Regions from separate parts of the Shewanella sp. NKUCC01_JLK genome, predicted to be linked through region 2. Evidence: predicted binding sites of a transcription regulator. Region 2 holds the regulator's gene; each other region holds the start of a gene.
The links. The regulator MetJ, encoded in region 2, represses methionine synthesis genes. The targets are predictions, from matches to a motif close to TAGACGTCTAGACGTCTA.
Positions count from the first base shown of each region.

Region 1: the regulator MetJ is predicted to act here: its motif matches at 2,588-2,605, upstream of metH (methionine synthase).
Region 3: the regulator MetJ is predicted to act here: its motif matches at 4,354-4,371, upstream of metE (5-methyltetrahydropteroyltriglutamate--homocysteine S-methyltransferase).

Region 1 is NZ_JAHKRD010000002.1:58,279-64,758, forward strand. It holds gene KO537_RS02590 (iron ABC transporter permease) at 1-341, opposite strand, end outside; gene KO537_RS02595 (ABC transporter ATP-binding protein) at 338-1,213, opposite strand; cobalamin riboswitch at 1,313-1,513, opposite strand; gene KO537_RS02600 (histidine phosphatase family protein) at 1,735-2,460, opposite strand; gene metH (methionine synthase) at 2,729-6,463, shown strand.
Region 2 is NZ_JAHKRD010000009.1:139,487-145,966, reverse strand. It holds gene KO537_RS11520 (bifunctional aspartate kinase/homoserine dehydrogenase II) at 1-856, opposite strand, end outside; gene metB (cystathionine gamma-synthase) at 868-2,031, opposite strand; gene metJ (met regulon transcriptional regulator MetJ) at 2,242-2,556, shown strand; gene KO537_RS11505 (sulfite exporter TauE/SafE family protein) at 2,691-3,434, shown strand; gene nrfD (NrfD/PsrC family molybdoenzyme membrane anchor subunit) at 3,541-4,488, opposite strand; gene KO537_RS11495 (4Fe-4S dicluster domain-containing protein) at 4,491-5,057, opposite strand; gene phsA (thiosulfate reductase PhsA) at 5,070-6,480, opposite strand, start outside.
Region 3 is NZ_JAHKRD010000002.1:211,700-218,179, reverse strand. It holds cobalamin riboswitch at 1-217, shown strand, start outside; gene KO537_RS03215 (TonB-dependent receptor) at 326-2,287, shown strand; gene KO537_RS03210 (HDOD domain-containing protein) at 2,567-3,295, shown strand; gene KO537_RS03205 (LysR family transcriptional regulator) at 3,376-4,281, opposite strand; gene metE (5-methyltetrahydropteroyltriglutamate--homocysteine S-methyltransferase) at 4,482-6,480, shown strand, end outside.

The sequences.
Region 1 (6,480 bases), on a different contig from region 2:
AAATAGGGATCGGCGAGCGGATTGCGAGTCACGGTTTGCAACACACTGCCCGCCAGTGACAAACCCGCACCCGCCACAAAGGCAAGTAAAATGCGCGGTAGCCTGAGCTCCATCACAATGCGTTCGGTCATGCCATTGGCTTGAGTGAGGTTCGTCGCCTTATTGATAAATACTTGAATAACATCCGTAAAACTGATGTTCGCCGCACCAAAACTCGTCGCGGCAATAGGCGTTATCAAAGTGATGATACCTAATACGAGCAGCATCAGTTGTTGTCTCGTCAACGGTGTCACGATACGCCCCAAATATGAGATGAAATATTGTTTACTCCCCTGAGTCATCCACCCTCGCCTCGCTCATTCAGGCCATGATCTACATGGTGGTAACCATAAAAATAGCTGATTAAGGGCTTTTTATGTTGTGGATGGGGCGATACCTGAGCACACACGCCAAACACATCACCAATTCGCGCCTCGGTTAATACTTCGGTTGGCGTCCCCATAGCGCTGACTTCCCCGTTATGGATCAACAGCAAACTGTCGCACAGGGCACTGGCTAAATTAAGATCATGAATAGAGGCAATCACGCTGATGCCAAGGCTACGCACCAATTCGAGGATTTGAATTTGATAGCGCACATCGAGGTGGTTCGTTGGCTCATCGAGGATTAAAAGCTGCGGCTGCTGCACTATGGCGCGGGCAATCAAGGCGCGTTGCTTTTCACCGCCAGATAAGTGCTCATATTGTTGGTGCATCTTATGGCTCAAGCCAACTTTCTCTAAAGCCTTAGCAATACGCTCAGTATCACAGCTCGAATTGGTATCAAACATGCCCTTGTGGGGCGTTAAGCCCATGCTGACCAATTGCTCTGTGGTGAGGTCAAAATAGTGCGGTGTATCCTGCTGCACTACGGCAACGCGACAGGCAAACGCCTTGGGCGACAAACGCTCAATATCTTGATCAAAAAGGGTAATTTTGCCCTGAGTCGGGCGAACAAACCGATACAAACATCGCAACAAGCTAGACTTGCCCGCACCGTTAGGGCCAATCAACCCCAGCATCTGCCCCGTTGTCAGCGTAAAGTTAATATTGGAAAGAATGGTTTTGCCATCGATACACCAGCTCAACTGGCTCACATTGAGCGCGACTGACGGGCTCAATGATGGGTTAGTGTCATTCACGGGGCTATTAGTTTGGATTGCGGAAAGTTTCACCTAAGCGGCGCTCCTATCGAGTCCAAACCTGTATAAAAAAAGGTTGTGCATATTGTCATCTGCTCCCTCGAGTCACCCGCTCGAGAACTAAGGCTGCACGCAGCGATAACAGAAATAGGCAGGTCTCCTGACTCGTAGAAAAGAAGGAGCTAGGCTCTAGAATCTAGATTCTAGGTGCTTCTTTAAACTACTCACAGTTGCGGGCACAGTTCGGGCTGACTGACGAGCAGCTCCCCGATTCCCTATTATGTTTGGGTTGATATGCTCTTTGTTAACAACGCCACTGTGAATAAAAACAACGGAGCGATTCGAACAAAGAGAGTCTATTCCCAACACCTATTTCTGCGACGTTATCACTCATTGCGCATGTAATACGCTATCTCGTTCAAACGTCAGGGAAAAGCATTATCCTACATCTATCCCATTAGGCAATGCTGTTTAAATCAGAATATTTTCATGTCAGCTTATTCTCGCCAAACGATCACGCCTACATGATAGCGCCGAGATAGTGAAATAAGGCCTCAACACCTGCGCCCACTCGGCCAATCTAAACGCCAATAGCAGGCACCCTGTTCATCTTGCAGCACATTAATAGTCACCACGGCCGCCACGGGTAAATCGAGTTGACTATAAAACCCCACCGCCCGTTCAACCCCTAAGGCACGCGCCATTAAGTGACGGATCACACCGCCGTGGGTCACGACCCACACTTGAGTGGCTGGCATATTGTCACCGTTTTCATTAACGGCACTGTTTTCATTACCCATTTTATGTGAGTCAAGGGTCAATCGTTCAAACTCGGCGGCGAGTATCTGGTCAATCGTCCCATTCACCCGCGACTCGAAACTGGCCATAGTTTCCCCATTGGGCGGCGGTGTTTGCCAAGGGTTTTGCCAATAGGCCGCTAAGCGTTTGCCCTCTTGCTGATACAGCTCATCGAGTCGACAACCGTCCCAATCGCCAAAATCAATTTCCTGTAAACCCGACAAAAACTGCGCCTGTAATGGCCTTGACTCAGATATCAGTGCCGCCGTCGAATGCAGCTCGGCGGCAAAAGCGTGGGCAAAATCGGCGCAGCGGCGTGAAGTCGAGCTATAAATCGCGCTACACACGCTGGCCTGTGACTCAACTGCTGCCGACATTTGTTGCCAACCCTTTTTGCTTAAAGGCACATCCACACGACCCCGCAAAATAGCGCCGCCTTCACACTCACCGTGGCGTAACAATAACAATCGAACTTGTTTCATATATGCCTTTTTAGTTAGGGACTAGATGCTAGGAACTCAAGCCAAGGGCCTAAATTCTTGATTCTCGATTCTCGCTCCTAATGCCTTTGACTTTCATCTTGCCCTGACAATCATAAGTCGCGTATTATGGACGTCTATACGTTTAAATGTCCAAAACAAATTTTTAAGAACAAGTATTAAAAAATGTCGGCTGACGACAATAAAATGCACTTAGCATAACAATGGCCGATTTTTGGACTTAACTTAGCTGTATTTAAGGTAATTATTTATGACGATACCCTCTACCAAAGCCGGCCAGATATTGGCAGACATACGCAAACAGCTTGCAGAGCGCATTCTGATCTTAGACGGTGCCATGGGCACTATGATCCAAGGCTACAAGCTGGAAGAAGAGGACTATCGCGGCGAACGCTTTAAAGATTGGCACACTGACGTCAAAGGCAACAACGATTTATTGGTCTTGTCACAGCCTCACATCATCAAACAAATTCACACCGACTACTTAAACGCCGGTGCCGACATCATTGAAACCAACACCTTTAACGCCACCACCATCGCCATGGCCGACTACGACATGCAGTCGCTGTCCGCCGAAATTAACTTAGTCGGCGCGCGCCTCGCCCGTGAAGCCTGTGATGAAGCCTTTGCTGCCACAGGCATTCCACGCTACGTCGCCGGTGTGTTAGGACCCACTAACCGTACGTGTTCGATTAGCCCTGATGTGAACGACCCTGGTTATCGCAACGTCAGCTTCGATGAGTTAGTGACTGCTTACAAAGAATCCACTAAGGCGCTGATTGAGGGTGGCGCGGATATCATTATGGTCGAGACCATATTCGATACCTTAAACGCCAAAGCCGCGCTGTTTGCGATTGAATCGGTATTTGATGACTTATTCGGTCAGCATTCTAAAGACAGATTGCCGATCATGATTTCGGGCACCATTACCGATGCCTCTGGCCGCACACTGACTGGCCAAACGACTGAAGCCTTTTACAATTCCCTTCGCCATATCAAGCCGTTATCTATCGGTTTAAACTGTGCACTTGGGCCAAAAGAATTGCGCCCCTATGTAGAAGAATTATCCCGCATCAGCGAGTGCTATGTGTCGGCGCATCCGAATGCTGGCCTACCGAACGAGTTTGGCGGTTACGATGAAACCCCAGAGGACATGGCGAATGTGATCGAAGATTGGGCGCGCGAAGGCATGCTCAATATTATCGGTGGTTGTTGTGGTAGTACGCCTGAACATATCCGCGTGATCCGCGAAGCGGTGAGCCGTCACGATCCGCGTATTTTGCCGGACATTCCGGTAGCTTGCCGCTTGGCAGGTTTGGAACCACTGACTATCGATGCCAATACACTGTTCGTTAACGTGGGTGAGCGCACCAACGTTACAGGTTCGGCCAAGTTTTTAAAGCTGATCAAAGAAGGCAAGTTTGAGCAAGCGCTTGATGTGGCTCGCGAGCAGGTCGAAAGCGGCGCACAGATCATCGACATCAACATGGACGAAGGCATGCTCGATGGCGCCGAGATCATGCACAAGTTTTTAAACTTGATTGCCTCTGAGCCCGACATCAGCCGCGTACCTATTATGATCGACTCCTCTAAATGGGAAGTGATCGAAGCTGGCCTCAAATGTATTCAAGGCAAGGGCATAGTTAACTCTATTTCCCTCAAAGAAGGCGAAGCCAAGTTTATCGAGCAAGCCACCTTAGTGAAACGCTACGGCGCGGCGGCCATTATCATGGCATTCGACGAACAAGGTCAGGCCGATACTAAGGCACGTAAAATCGAAATCTGTACCCGCGCCTATCGGGTGCTGGTCGACAAGGTCGGCTTTCCGCCAGAAGACATCATCTTCGACCCGAATATTTTCGCCATCGCCACCGGTATCGATGAACACGACAACTATGCCGTCGATTTTATTGATGCCATTAAAGCGATTAAAGCCACCCTGCCCCACGCGATGATTTCGGGCGGCGTATCGAACGTGTCGTTCTCATTCCGCGGTAACAACCCAGTGCGCGAAGCGATCCACGCCGTTTTCCTGTACCACGCCATCAAAGTCGGCATGGACATGGGGATTGTCAACGCGGGCCAGTTAGCCATTTACGACGATATCGATCCTGAGCTTAAAGTACGGGTCGAAAACGTAGTGCTTAACTTGCCCTGCCCAATTGAAGGCTCAAGCAATACCGAGCAGTTACTTGAAATCGCGGAGAAATTCCGCGGTGATGGCGCGCAGGTCGGTAAAAAAGAAGATTTAGAATGGCGCATCTGGCCGGTGAGCCAACGCTTATCCCATGCGCTCGTCAAAGGCATTACCGAATTTATCGATGAAGATACCGAAGCCGCTCGCCAAGAAGCGAAACGTCCGCTGGATGTGATTGAAGGCGCCTTGATGGACGGCATGAACGTGGTCGGCGACTTGTTCGGCTCGGGCAAAATGTTCCTGCCGCAGGTGGTGAAATCGGCGCGGGTGATGAAAAAAGCTGTGGCTTACTTAAACCCCTATATCGAGCTAGAAAAGGTCGAAGGCCAATCTAACGGCAAGATTTTGATGGTGACAGTAAAAGGTGACGTGCACGATATCGGCAAGAATATCGTCGGTGTAGTGCTCGCCTGTAACGGTTTTGAGGTATTCGATTTAGGTGTGATGGTGTCGGTGGAGCGAATTCTCGACGCCGTGAAAGAACACAATATCGATATCATCGGCATGTCGGGCCTCATCACGCCGAGTCTGGACGAAATGGTGCACAACGTGAAAACCTTCCACCGCGAAGGCTTAACCATTCCGGCGATTATCGGCGGTGCGACTTGCTCGAAAATCCACACTGCGGTGAAGATTGCGCCCCATTATCCCCATGGCGCCATTTATATCGCCGATGCGTCCCGCGCCGTGCCTATGGTGAGTAAGCTCATCAACAACGAGACTCGCCAAGCGACCATAGACGAAACCTATGCCGAATACGACGACATGCGCACTAAGCGCCTATCCCAAGCAAAGCGCAAAGAGATAGTGTCACTCGAAGCGGCCCGTGAAAACCGCTGCCAACACGATTGGGCCAATTACACCCCGTTCACGCCAAACGTGCTCGGTCGCCAAGTATTTGATAATTATCCATTAGAAGACTTAGTCGAGCGTATCGACTGGACACCGTTTTTCCGCTCGTGGGAATTGCACGGCCATTACCCTGAAATCCTCACCGATAAAGTGGTCGGTGAAGAAGCGCAAAAGCTGTTCGCCGATGGTCAGGCCATGCTCAAACAAATCATCGAAGAAAAGTGGCTCACGGCAAAAGCGGTTATCGGCTTATTCCCAGCCAATACCGTGAATTACGACGACATTGAGCTCTACACAGATGAATCGCGCACCACAGTCGAAATGACCACACATCACCTGCGGATGCAGCTTGAGCGTGTCGGCAACGACAACTTCTGCCTATCCGACTTTGTTGCGCCAAAAGACTCAGGCGTCGCCGATTACATGGGCGGCTTTGCGGTGACCACAGGCCACGGCATAGACGAACATGTGGCACGTTTTGAAGCCAACAACGACGACTACAACGCCATCATGCTCAAATGCTTAGCCGACCGTTTAGCCGAAGCCTTTGCCGAGCGGATGCACGAACGGGTACGTAAAGAGTTTTGGGGTTATGCGGCCGACGAGCAGTTAAGCAACGAAGCCTTAATCCGCGAGAAATACAAAGGCATACGCCCCGCACCAGGCTACCCAGCTTGCCCAGACCACACAGAAAAAGGCTTGTTATGGGACTTGCTCAAGCCCGATGAAACTATCGACTTGAACATCACCGAAAGCTACGCCATGTTCCCCACAGCGGCAGTATCGGGCTGGTATTTCGCCCACCCGAAATCGCGCTACTTTGGCGTGAGTAATATCGGCCGCGATCAAGTGGAAGATTATGCCAAGCGTAAAGGGATGAGCATTGCGGAAACGGAGAAGTGGCTGGCGCCAGTGTTGGATTATGATCCTGACTGATTTTTAGAAATAGTCAG
Region 2 (6,480 bases):
CGGTGTGGGATGCATAACTTGAGCGTACCGCTAAACTCACTTCGGTATTAAACAAAGGCTGCAGAGTGCGCGAATGTAATACAGGCGAGCCTAAACGCGCTAGGCGATCGGCTTCGGCAAGTGACATGCTTTTCAGTAACTTGGCATCGTTGATTTTATTAGGATCGGCGTTGAACACCCCTTCCACATCGGTCCAAATGGTCACGCGCTCGATATCAGCGAGACTCGCAATCAGGCTGGCGCTAAAATCTGAACCATTACGACCAAGTAACAAGGTATCGCCACGCTCGTTAGCGCAGATAAATCCTGTGATCACTAAGCGTTCATTGGGATGCGCAGCTAATAGGGCTTGTACTTTAGCGCGGGATTCCTGTACCCGAATTTGTGGCACAGCGGCTTCATCGGCCACTAAAATTGAACAGGCATCCACATGGCTTGCTGCCACGCCAGATTCGCGCAGTAGCGCCGCCATTAAACGTGCCGACCAACGTTCGCCAAAGCTCACCACATGGTTGATTTGGTATTCGTTGCGCTCATCTAAGGACAACAAGCTGATGAGTTGCGCTTTATCAGTGGCCAAACGCTCACGCAGATCGCGGGCTTGTTCATTCGACAACAACTGCTCAATCAACCCCTGTTGGTAGCTGATCAGCACTTGTAATTCTTCTTGCCATAGCTGACCCGCATCACGCAGCGCTAATAATTTATACAGGAAATTCGTGCTTTTACCCGCCGCAGAGACCACCACGAGATCATCACTATGACCGTGGGTTAATAGGATATGGGCGACTCGGCGATAACAATCGGCATCCGCTAAACTGGAGCCACCAAATTTATGTAAGTGACAACGTGCCATCTATTATTCCTCTACTGACAAGCCGCAACGGCGGCTAATCCTGCTTGAATATCTGCAACTAAATCGGCGGCATCTTCAATACCCACCGATAGACGCAATAGGGTGTCCTTAATACCAGCCTCGAAGCGCGCTTGCGGCTCCATGGCTCTGTGGGTCATAGTTGCGGGCACGGCCACTAAACTTTCAACACCACCTAAACTTTCCGCCACGCTAAATAAGCTGAGTGCACCTAAAAAGGCCACCACTTCGGCCTCGCCGCCTTTGAGCTCAAAGCTCAGCATAGCGCCAAAGCCCTGTTGTTGCTTGGCCGCAATGGCGTGACCTGGATGATCCGCAAGCCCTGGGTAATAGACTTTGCTCACCACAGGGCTTTGCGTTAATACCTCAATAATACGCTGGGCATTGGCTTGATGCTCGCGAATACGCACCGCTAAGGTACGTAGGCCGCGCAGGGTCAGATAACTGTCAAAGGCTGACCCCGTTAAGCCTAGAGTGTTCGACCACCAATGTAAGCTTTCGCCGATTTGCGCGTCTTTGGCGACCACAGCGCCGCCGACCACATCGCTGTGACCATTGATATATTTAGTGGTGGAGTGGATAACGATATCCGCGCCTAACAATAGGGGTTGTTGCAATATCGGCGATAAAAAGGTGTTATCGACCACCACCAGCGCGCCGACCTCATGGCTCGCCTTAGCAATGGCTTCGATATCTACCACACGCAATAACGGGTTCGATGGGGTTTCGAGCCACACCATCTTAGGATTCTGCGCAATGGCGGCGGCTAACGCTTGGCTGTCGGTTTGGTCGACCACAATGAGCTTAAACTGGCCTTTCTTCGCCAAGTTGGTAAATAAACGGTAGGAACCGCCGTAACAATCGTGGGGCACAACTAATAGGTCATCGGGGCCGAGCAAAGTCGTCACTAAGGTGATGGCCGCCATGCCAGTGCATGTCACTATACCAGTGGCGCCCTTTTCTAATTGGGCTAATGCTTCACCTAAAATGCAGCGCGTTGGGTTGCCTGAACGACTGTAATCGAATTCGCGGGGATTTTTATGACCATCGAAGGCGTAATTAGTCGACAAATAAATCGGTGGCACAACTGCGCCATATTGAGTATCGCTTTCGATACCCTGACGCACTGCCAGTGTGGCTAATTGACGCTCTGCCATGGGGACTCCTAAATTCGGTAGACTGATAGAGATGTCTGGACGTCTAAATGTACCTAAGCCCAACGCCATCGTCAATAGGCGTGAAGACGTTTAGACGTCTGAACATAAAGAAATCTGTTTGCAATCACAAAGAAATAGTAGCAATAATTTGACTGTTCTTTGTAAGGGTTTAAAATCTGCCCCGAATTTAGCGTTATAACAGGTGAGTCAATGACTGAATGGAATGGGGAATACATCAGCCCCTATGCTGAACATGGCAAGAAGAATGAACAAGTAAAAAAAATTACTGTGTCTATTCCGCTCAAAGTGCTTAAGGTCCTCACGGACGAACGTACTCGTCGTCAGGTCAATAATTTGCGTCACGCCACCAACAGCGAGCTGTTGTGTGAGGCATTTTTGCACGCCTACACTGGCCAGCCATTGCCCAACGATGAAGATCTGTCAAAAGACAACCCAGACAGCATTCCCGCCGAAGCCAAGTTGTTGATGGATCAAATGGGAATCGAGTGGGAAGACATGGAATAGCGACTCGTCGCTTTCAAAGTCATATCACAGTGCTCATCAATAGGGATCGTTAACGATCCCTTTTTGTTTATACCCAAGCGACTTCAAACTTTAAATTTCACCATCTTGAGTTGGTTTGGGATATAGGAAATCCTATGTTTTCTATGATAGATCCACAGACACTCGCCTTAGCCTCGCTGGTCGTGTTTCTGGGCGCCTTAACCCAAAGTCTGATTGGGTTTGGGCTTGCGGTTGTCGCCAGTCCTTTGCTGTATATCGTCGATCCACAACTTGTACCTGCGCCTGTTATTGCTATGGGTTTCTCCATCGCCATGCTGACCTTAGTGCGTGAACGCGGTCACTTAGAATTCAATGGCTTGCAATATGCGCTCATAGGTCGCGTGCCCGGCGGTTTTATCGGCGCGAGTCTGTTGCTGTTTGCGCCTCAACCCATACTGGGTTTATCCATCGCCGCCATCGTGACTGTCGCAGTGATCCTCAGCCTGAATAAATTCAGCCTGCCAGTGAATAAGAAAACCCTCTTCGGTGCGGGTGTGGTTTCAGGGATCTTCGGCAATATCGCCGCGATTGGTGGCCCGCCGATGGCGATTTTGTTGGCAGGCAAAGATGCCTCGCAGTTTCGCGCAGCGCTTTCGGCCTTCTTCATTTTTAGCTCCATGATTGCACTGATCATTTTAGCAATCACTGGCTTATTAGAATTAAAACATCTGTGGCTGTCGTTGATGCTGCTCCCCTCAGTGATTTTAGGTTACTTAGTCGCAGGACGATTAGTGGGCCGTGTCGATAAAGAGAAGACAAAGATGGCGACGTTAGTCCTGTGCAGTATCAGCGCCTTAGTACTAACGGTGAAGTCGGTTATCGAGTTATTACCCCAATAAGCGTCCTGCTTGTACTGGCAAACCTTCTCAAGATTCAAACAATAAAAAAGCACTGACATTGCCAGTGCTTTTTCTTTATCTATCAATATGTAAAGCTAGATTACGCTCAGCTTAAATAGCTTTGCCCTGCGTACACAATAAAGTGTCTTAAGGCGAGTACGCCCGTTAAGCTCGCACAAGCTACCATGATCATCGCGCCCTTAGTATGGCGAGTCGCGGCGGGTAGCAGCATAAACAGCAAGGGAATACCAAAACCTATACCGACAACACCTATCCAGAACACGCTTGCCCATAGCCCAGAAGTTAACGATGCTAAGGCCGCAGCCGCCGCGCCGCCCTTGAAGTACAAGGCGCAGAACAACATGAACAGGAACAAGATTTCAATCGCCATCACAGGCAATTCTAAACCGTGCATCTTCACTAAAGTTTTGTCGTGGCTGTCAGTCTTAAACATCAGCAACGCCAGTACCGCATTGGCCGCAGCGCCCGCCGATAAACCCGACACTAAAAACAGCGCAGGCAGTACCGCAGTGTTGAGCATAGGATAGGCATTCATCGCCGAAATCAAGAAGCCAGTGTAAGCCCCTACGCCAATGGCCAGGACAAACAACAATACTTCAATCAGCTTTCGAAATGGCATAAGTAACTTAGCGATAGGTGTTAGGAAACCCAAACCCCATTTTGGTAAGTCATCCCGCAGCACAATAATGGCGTACGCAAAAGCTAAGGGAGAATACGCCAGCAGCGCCAGCACCCCGATTGCCATCACAGACTGGAAGTTATAGTGAATTAAGATCAACCAGAAGTGGAATGGTTTGGTTAAGTCAAACACTAAGCAAGCTAGACCTAAGCTAATTGCTACAGGCCCAATAATGGCTGCCGCCTTAAGAATGCTGCTTTCGGCTCCCGCGCTGAGTTCCTTATTCGCCCAGCGCAAACCAATGCCAATCAGTAAACTGCCCGCGGATAACCCCGCCATAAACAGGTAAACGGCGATGACCCAGTGCCAAGTGACAGGATCATATTGCGCCATGTCGCCCCAAGTATTGTTCATAATCAAATCCCCCCTCTTTTGGTAGGAACGCGATATACCCTAGGTTTAGTGCCCAAATGGGTTTTATCTTGGTAAGTGATTTTAGTGTTGAGCATGATGGCCACTTCACTCTGCGGATCATTAGCATCACCAAACACTAAGGCATCGGTTGGACACACAGTCACACACGCTGGCTCTTCGCCCCGTGCTAAACGCGTATCCTTACAGAAGTTACACTTGTCCGCCGCCTTGGTTTCTGGGTTCATAAAGCGCACTTTATAAGGGCACGCTGCCACACAGTACATACAACCGACACACTTCTCGGTATGGATAGAGATAATGCCATCTTCACCCACATAGGCCGCGCCTGTTGGGCACACTTTAACGCAGGGTGCATCTTCACATTGCTGGCAAGATACCCTGTGATATTTGAAATGCAGATTGGGCATCTCACCAAAGGGGCCTTCCACACGCACTTGCAGACGAGTTACGCCTTCGGGTACGCCATTTTCACTGCGACACGCCACGTTACAAGCTTGGCAGCCGATGCACTTATTCTCGTCGTGCACCATTACATATCGTTTATTCATTTAAGCCTCCGATTAGCGCTTTGCCAGCGTGACGCCCGTGGTGTGCACTGTCATGCCACACACAGGAGCAGTAACGTGCGGTAGTAAGTTACCGCAGTGGATACCTTTGCCCGTTGCTCTGACCAACTCTTTGTTTTTAGAACCAAAGCCCATGTAAGCAAACACAGTATCTTGGCGAATGCCCGGCGTGACTAAGGCATGGCCTTCTTCTGTGCCTACACTGCTGGTGAGGCGGATTGGGTCGCCATTGCTGATCCCTAATTTGCCCGCAGTAACAGGGTGAACCCACACAGCGTTATCCGACATCAGGTTAGCGAGCATAGGCACATTGTGGGTTGCACCATTGGTGTGCACCGCCACTTTGCCTTGGATAAAGTACAGCTCATCTGCTTTTTTAAGATTCACTTCGCGGAACTTGATCACCCCACGGCCCGGTGCCATGGCTTCGACTTTCGCGGAAGTGAGTTCAATTTTGCCACTCGGAGTTTTAAAGGTCAGTGCGCTGGCGTAAGTGCCGTCTTCATCGGCAGGTCGCGCATTGGGGTATGCCTTAATAAACTCGGCAACCATCTTAGGCTCGCACAACATAATTGGCTTACCGAAGCTCACAAAACCTTCGTCTTTGATCCGGCGCAGCAGGTCAGTGTCGCGGTTCACCTGCAGCATTTGCAGGGTTTCCATGTTTTCCCATGGATAGAACTCGCCAAGGCCCATAGCCACACCCACATCCTTAAAGATCTGCCAAGAAGGCTTAGTATCACCTAAGGTTTCAACGACCCGTTGGCGCACATAATAGGCCGGATTTTTACCTGACTTATCAGCAATTTCTTCATCACGTTCAAGATAAGTCGACTCAGGTAAAATCACGTCCGCATAGGCGGCGGTTTCGCTGATATACACATCACACACGGCGATAAAGTCGAGCTTTTTCATCGCTTCAACAACGCGCGCCCTGTCTGTCATGGTTTGCATTGGGTTAGTGCGTGACATCACCCAGCCGTGTAACTGGTAAGGAACAGCGCTTAATGTGGCATCGAGAATAGTTTGGTAAACGCCGCCCGATGTCCACATCATGGCGTACTGTTCTTCCACCTGATCGATACGTTTCGCTGCTGGTTTTGGCATGTCTTTCACGCCAGGTTTTGCCAATACGGGCGCAACCGCTTCACCGGCAAGCTTGTTGTAATCACCGGGTTTCTGGCCGATATAAATCCCGCCCTTACGCTCGATGTTACCAATCAAGACGTTAGCGGCGTAAAGGGCGCGGCGCATCTCAAACTCTTCGGTGGTAAAGGTGGCTCTGTGACCAAAATCGACCACTGCATGGGGCGCTTTAGCGGCATATTCGTGGGCGATACGACGGATGTCTTTGGCAGGCACATCGGAGATGGTTTCAGCCCATTCAGGGGTATAAGCTTTCACT
Region 3 (6,480 bases), on a different contig from region 2:
GTGCTTACGATGATAGTGTCGTGAGATAATCGGGAAGCCAGTGAAATTCTGGCACTGCCCCCGCAACGGTAAAAGGTGAGAGAAGACCGCGTTTGATTGGTGTGTTCAAGAGTGAACCCGAAAGTCAGAATGTGAAAGGTCAGTCTCGCGTTAATCTAACTTTTAATGGATTAACATAGCCTAAGTCCGGAGACCGGCCCTAAAGGTGTTTTTGAGATTTCGGTGGGCAGATCTCAAAATGCGATAATCACCGTCAGTATTTACGACTGAATTAACGGTATCGTGGCGTCAATGCCCCGTTTTCCTTGCAGGAGTTAAAGGTAAAATGGGAACAAATCCAACAAAAATCGCGCTGCTGATCGGCAGCCTTTGCAGTTTTTCAATTATCGCGCCCGTTATGGCGGCTGACGATACCAGCACAGCTAAAGTCGACGAGCATCTTGTCGTGATCGGCCGCTCTGATAAGACCCCGTTAAATATTGCCGCCAATGTGAATGTGATTGATGCCGCTGCGATTGAAATGAGTGGCGCGACTAATTTGACCGACGTCTTACGCGGTCAAAGCGGTATTCAAATTTCGGATAACAATATTGGAACTAGCTTTGCTATGCGTGGTTTTAGCGCCAGCACTGCCGTTAATAACACACTGATTTTACTTGATGGTCGTCGTCTCAATAATATCGATATCGCCGCACCTAGCCTTAATGCCATTCCGCTTAATCAAGTGGATCGTATTGAAATTTTATCGGGTAGTGCAGGTGTACTTTATGGCGATCAAGCCGTGGGCGGGGTGATTAATATTGTCACTAAGTCCCCTGAAAATACTGGCGGCAGCGTGCAGTTATCTGGCGGTAGCTTTGATACCTATGAAGGTCGTGGTGATGTGTCTGGCGCGATCAACAAAGATTGGCGTTACTTTTTCACCGGTAGTTACAACCAAGGTGACAACTATCGCCAGCATAATGCCAACGAAACCGGCTCTATTCTTGGCCGCATTCAATATAAAACAGCCACAGACTCGTTCTTTGTTGAAACCAGCTACTACGATAACGATCGTGAAAATCCGGGCTCGCTTACTGAAAAGCAATTTAAAGACGATCCCCGTGCTTCATCAAATAAGGTAGAGTATGCCCACGAGATGACCACTGCGGCGCGAACGGGTTACCAGCATCAGCTTAATCAAAACTGGGCGCTGGCAGCGGATTTAGATTACAGCGATACCTTGGTGTCTTCTCTTAATTGGGGGGCGAACAGCCATAACACACGCTCACTGTTAATGTTTAGCCCTAAAGCGTTAGCGAATTACAGCACGCGTCAAGGCGAGCTAAACCTAGTCACAGGTTTAGACATCAGCCGTGGCAAGGCTGATTTTGACACTATGGCGCGCAGTAATGTGCAGCAAATGCAAAGCGCCTATCTACAAGCTACAGTGCCTTTAAGCCATACTTTAAGTTACGTTGTGGGTGGCCGTTATGCGCGGGTGACCGACGAGTTAGTCGATGGCAATGTCTATCCTAATGGCATGGATTTAGACGAAAATGCCCACGCATTCGAACTGGGTTTAAATTACCGCCCAACTGCGGAGCACAGACTCTACGTGCGCGCCGATGATAACTTCCGTTTTGCCAAAGTGGATGAGCAAGCTTATACATCGCCGGGCGTATTTGGCTTAAAGCCGCAAACAGGCCGTTCCTATGAGGCGGGTTGGGATTGGGCTGTCGCTAGTCAAACCCTGCGAGTCAGCCTATATCGTCTCGATTTAGAGGATGAAATTGTTTATGACTCGAGTGCAGTTAAACCCATAGGTGGAAATTTCAACGGTGCAAACGTTAATGCCGACGCTTCTCGTCGTTATGGCGCGGGTGCCGATTGGGATTGGCAGATCACTAAAGCGCTGCAGCTAGGGCTGGAATATAACTATACCGACGCCGAATTTACCGATGGTGCTAACGATGGCAAAGAGCTGTCTTGGGTGGCAAAACACACGGGACGCGGTTATGTCAGCATGGATTTTGCTGAGCATTTCCAAGTATTTGCCGAAGCTATCTACACGGGTGATCGTTTTATCGAAGGCGATAACGCTAATCAAGGTGATAAGCTAGCAAGTTACGTGCTTGGTAATTTAGCCTTGAATTATAATCGTGATGCTTGGCTTGCTAGTTTGCGTATCGATAATGTATTCGATAAAGATTATGTCAGTGCAGGTTATTACGGTGGCGATTGGGGGGATAGTTACTATTCTGGTCGAGGCCGTGATATTCGTTTCACTGTGGGCTACCGCTTCTAATTATTAATGAGCTATCTAATAACAAAGCCAGACTGAGTCTGGCTTTTTATTTTTTACGCTGAGTTCAAAGAATAAATCTTAAAATAGGTATAGTCTTGAATATCGTTTTAGTAGAGTGGTTTAATTGTCGTTATCTATAGTGTTAGCGGGCAGTCATCACTAAATAGGAGTAATTTATATTTTACTCTGCTGTTTATGGCTGAAATTCTTAGTATTTTAGGTATGATGTGAGCTGTAACCGAATCATCTTATTGTTAATAAACAGGTGTAAAGTGTCTTATGACTGATCTTGAGCAACAGGTTTTTACTCAAGTTAGAGCTATCATAGCGAACGAAGAGCAAGTGATTGGCCGCCGAGGAATTCTAATTCCACTCAAAAAAGCGATCCTTGCTGAAGGCGACATTCGTAATGTGATTGACATTATCTCGAGCGATCCCGCATTGGCAGCGCACATGCTTATGCGCAGTAATTCCGCACAGGCTGCTGTAGTGGAAAATCACAAAACTCGTTCGTTGAAAGAAGCTTTGATCCGCTTAGGTCAAGTTAATATCTATCGCTACGCTTTTACGTTCTATTTAAAAGAACGCCTCGATGAACTGCCACAGCCCTATAAAAAGTTGGTCCAAGGTTATTGGAAGCTGACTGAAGATATTGCAACGGATGCGGTAGATAGCTTAGCGGATATGGAAGGTGTGGAGGTTGATGCTGACGAAGTACAAACCTTAGCTCTGTTCAGTGTGTTCGGCCAAATTATCGCACTGACCGCATTTGCCTATTTAAATGCTAATGCCGAACAGTCATTTCCTTTAAGTGTGATTAAGTCATTGATTGATAATCAACAACAGACCTTAACCATCGAAGCGTTCGAGGCGTTAGATCTCGATCAGGATCTGCGTCAAGAATTTATGATCGCCCATAATTTGCGTCAGACCCGTAATCCTAATTCATCAGGGTTGATACTGCGCCGTGTCTTGTCTATGCGTGGATTGTTGATGAATCCGCTGTAATTTGTCGATGCTATGAAATAGTCATTTGACTCAATAAACAAGCCTGCATTCGCAGGCTTTTTTATTCAATGTCACCCGCATTAATTCGTCTTCTGCTGGCGGGATAAACCTTCCCTCGCCACCAGTTGTAACCAATTTTGGATCAATGCAGAGTTAGCACTGTGGCGGCGATAGGCACCAAATAGCGGTCGTTTCAGGCCTTCTTGGCCGAGTTTTACCGTAGCGAGACTCAGTCCATGTCCTTCATTAATCGACCAGCTTGGCAGTGCGGCTATGCCGTCTTTACAGGCGATGCGTTGCAATAACATCATGGTTAAATCACAGGTTTTTTGCTCGCCCGCCTCTATGCCCGCAGGCTCTAAAAAGTGGCGATAAATATCTAAACGTGTCAACGGCACTGGATAACTGATAATAGGCAAGTGTGCTAATTGCTTAGGGGTGACATAGGCTTCTTTCGCTAAAGGATGATCCTTAGCAACCACTAACCTCACTTCAAAATCAAACAAATGCTGGTAGGCGAGTGAATGCCCAGGCACAGGATCTGAGGTTAATACAATATCCAGTTCACCCATTTCTAAGGCATTGAGCGAGTCGAACAGATGACGGCTCGACAAGTCTAACTCGGCTGCCGGATGATCTTGCCTAAATTGCTCCATTACAGGCATTAACCAGCGAAAACAGCTATGGCACTCAATGCCGACACGCAACTGATTGGTTTCGGTTTCCAGCCCATTCTTCAAATCTGTCTCGGTTTCTAACACTTTAGGCAAAATTTCTTCGGCCAGATGCAGCAGGCGTGCACCTTCTTGGGTGAATGACAGTGGCTTACTCTTACGCACAAAAATGGGCGAGTTAATCCTTTGCTCCAACTCCTTAATCTGGTGGGAGAGGGCGGATTGAGTGACAAAACGTTTTTTGGCTGCGCCCGCCAAACTGCCGCTTTCTTTCAGGGCCATTAAGGTTCGCAGGTGTCTTAGTTCGATCATGTTCACTCCAAGTGAATTTCGCTCATGTTGTGCTTGAAATCAATTCGGTTGCTGGCATAGAGACTAACACAATAAACTTCTAGACGTCCAGACGCCCATTGTTATTTATCAAGGCTGAAGTGCTGAAAAGTGCCAAGAGAAAACAATCTGGTGGGTGCAAGTGCCGAATGTGGCTTATCTCAAATAAAGGAAGATAGAGTATGCAATTAAATAGTCTTGGGTTTCCCCGTATTGGGCGTCGTCGTGAATTGAAATTTGCCTTAGAAAAATACTGGCGTGGTGAGAGCACTCAGGTGGAATTACGTGAAGTGGCGAGTGAACTTCGCCGCACCCATTGGCAGTGGCAAGCTGCTGCGGGCATTGAGCAAGTTCCCGTAGGTGATTTTGCCTTTTATGATCAAGTGCTGACCTTAAGCGCGACTTTAAATGCCATTCCTGAGCGTCATCGTGGTGAAGGGACAATCGATCTCGATACTTTATTCCGTGTTGCCCGCGGCAGAGCGCCAACGGGACAAGATGCGCCAGCCTCTGAAATGACCAAGTATTTCAATACTAACTATCACTATCTGGTACCTGAGCTCAGCCAAAACCAAGTGTTTTCGATTGCCTATGAGCAATTTTTCGATGAAGTCAGTGAAGCGCAGTCCTTAGGCTATAAAGTAAAACCTGTGCTACTCGGCCCTGTTAGCTACTTGTTCCTTGCTAAAACCGTGGGCCAAGAGTTTGATAAGTTAAGCTTATTACCCAATTTATTAGCTGCTTATGCTGACATTTTGGCGCGTTTTGCTGCTCAGGGAGTGCATTGGGTACAGCTCGATGAGCCCATTCTCGCATTGGAATTGGATGGCGAATGGCAAACGGCGATCATTGAGGCGTATCAAGCACTCAGCACTGCGAAGGTGAAGATCCTTCTTACCAGTTATTACGGCGGTATCGCACACCATCAAGTGCTGGTATCGGCCTTGCCGGTCGCGGGGTTGCATGTCGATTTAGTCACAGCGCCGGATCAATTGGCAGTCTTTGCCAATGCGCTTGGTCAAGATCAAATTTTGTCGGCGGGTGTGGTCAATGGCCGCAACGTGTGGGCGGCAGAGGCGGATTTAATTGCCGAACGCATAGGCGCGGTTGCCCGTGATCTCGGAGATCGCTTGTGGATCGGTACTTCTTGCTCACTCCTGCACAGCCCTGTGGATTTAGAGGTGGAAGCCACGCTTGAGCCTGCGCTGCGTCAACAACTCGCGTTTGCGAAGCAAAAATTACTCGAACTGGCCAATGTGCGCCAATTGCTACTGGCACCTGAATCGGCCGCGGCAAAAGAGATTGTGCAAACCTGTTTGGCGCGCCGTGAGGCGAAAGCGCAGGCCGCCGACAGTCAAGTGATTGCCCGCGTTGCCGCGTTGACATCTGCCGATTATGAGCGCGTCAGTGATTTCAGCGTACGCCAAGCAGTGCAGCAGCAGAAATACCGTTTACCTCTGTTGCCGACCACCACCATTGGCTCCTTCCCACAAACACCAGCAATCCGTGGACTACGCAGTCGTTGGCGCAAGGGCGATCTGAGTGATGCACAATATACAGAGCAATTGCAGCAAGTCACCCGCGATACAATCGACCGCCAGCTTAAACTCGGTATCGATGTACTGGTTCATGGTGAGGCCGAGCGCAACGATATGGTGGAATACTTTGGTGAGCAGCTTGCGGGTGTTGGCTTTACCAAAAATGGTTGGGTGCAAAGTTATGGTTCACGCTGTGTTAAGCCGCCGTTGATCTATGGTGATGTTAGCCGTCCAAAGGCGATGACGGTTGATTGGGCCGAGTTTGCCCAAAGTCTCACCGACAAGCCTGTAAAAGGCATGCTGACTGGCCCGGTGACGATTCTGCATTGGTCATTCGCCCGTGAAGATATCGGCCGCGATGTGATTGCGACTCAGCTGGCGCTGGCGATCCGTGATGAAGTGGTGGATTTACAAAATGCCGGTATTGGCATTATACAAATCGATGAGCCCGCCTTCCGTGAAGGTCTGCCATTGAAACAAAGTGAATGGCAAGCCTACTTAGATTGGGCGGTGAATGCCTTTAAACTCAGCGCTGCTGGCGTGACTGATGAGACTCAAATCCACACCCACATGTGTTACAGCGAGTTTAATGACACCATTGCCGCGATTGCCGCCATGGATGCCGATGTGATTACTATCGAGA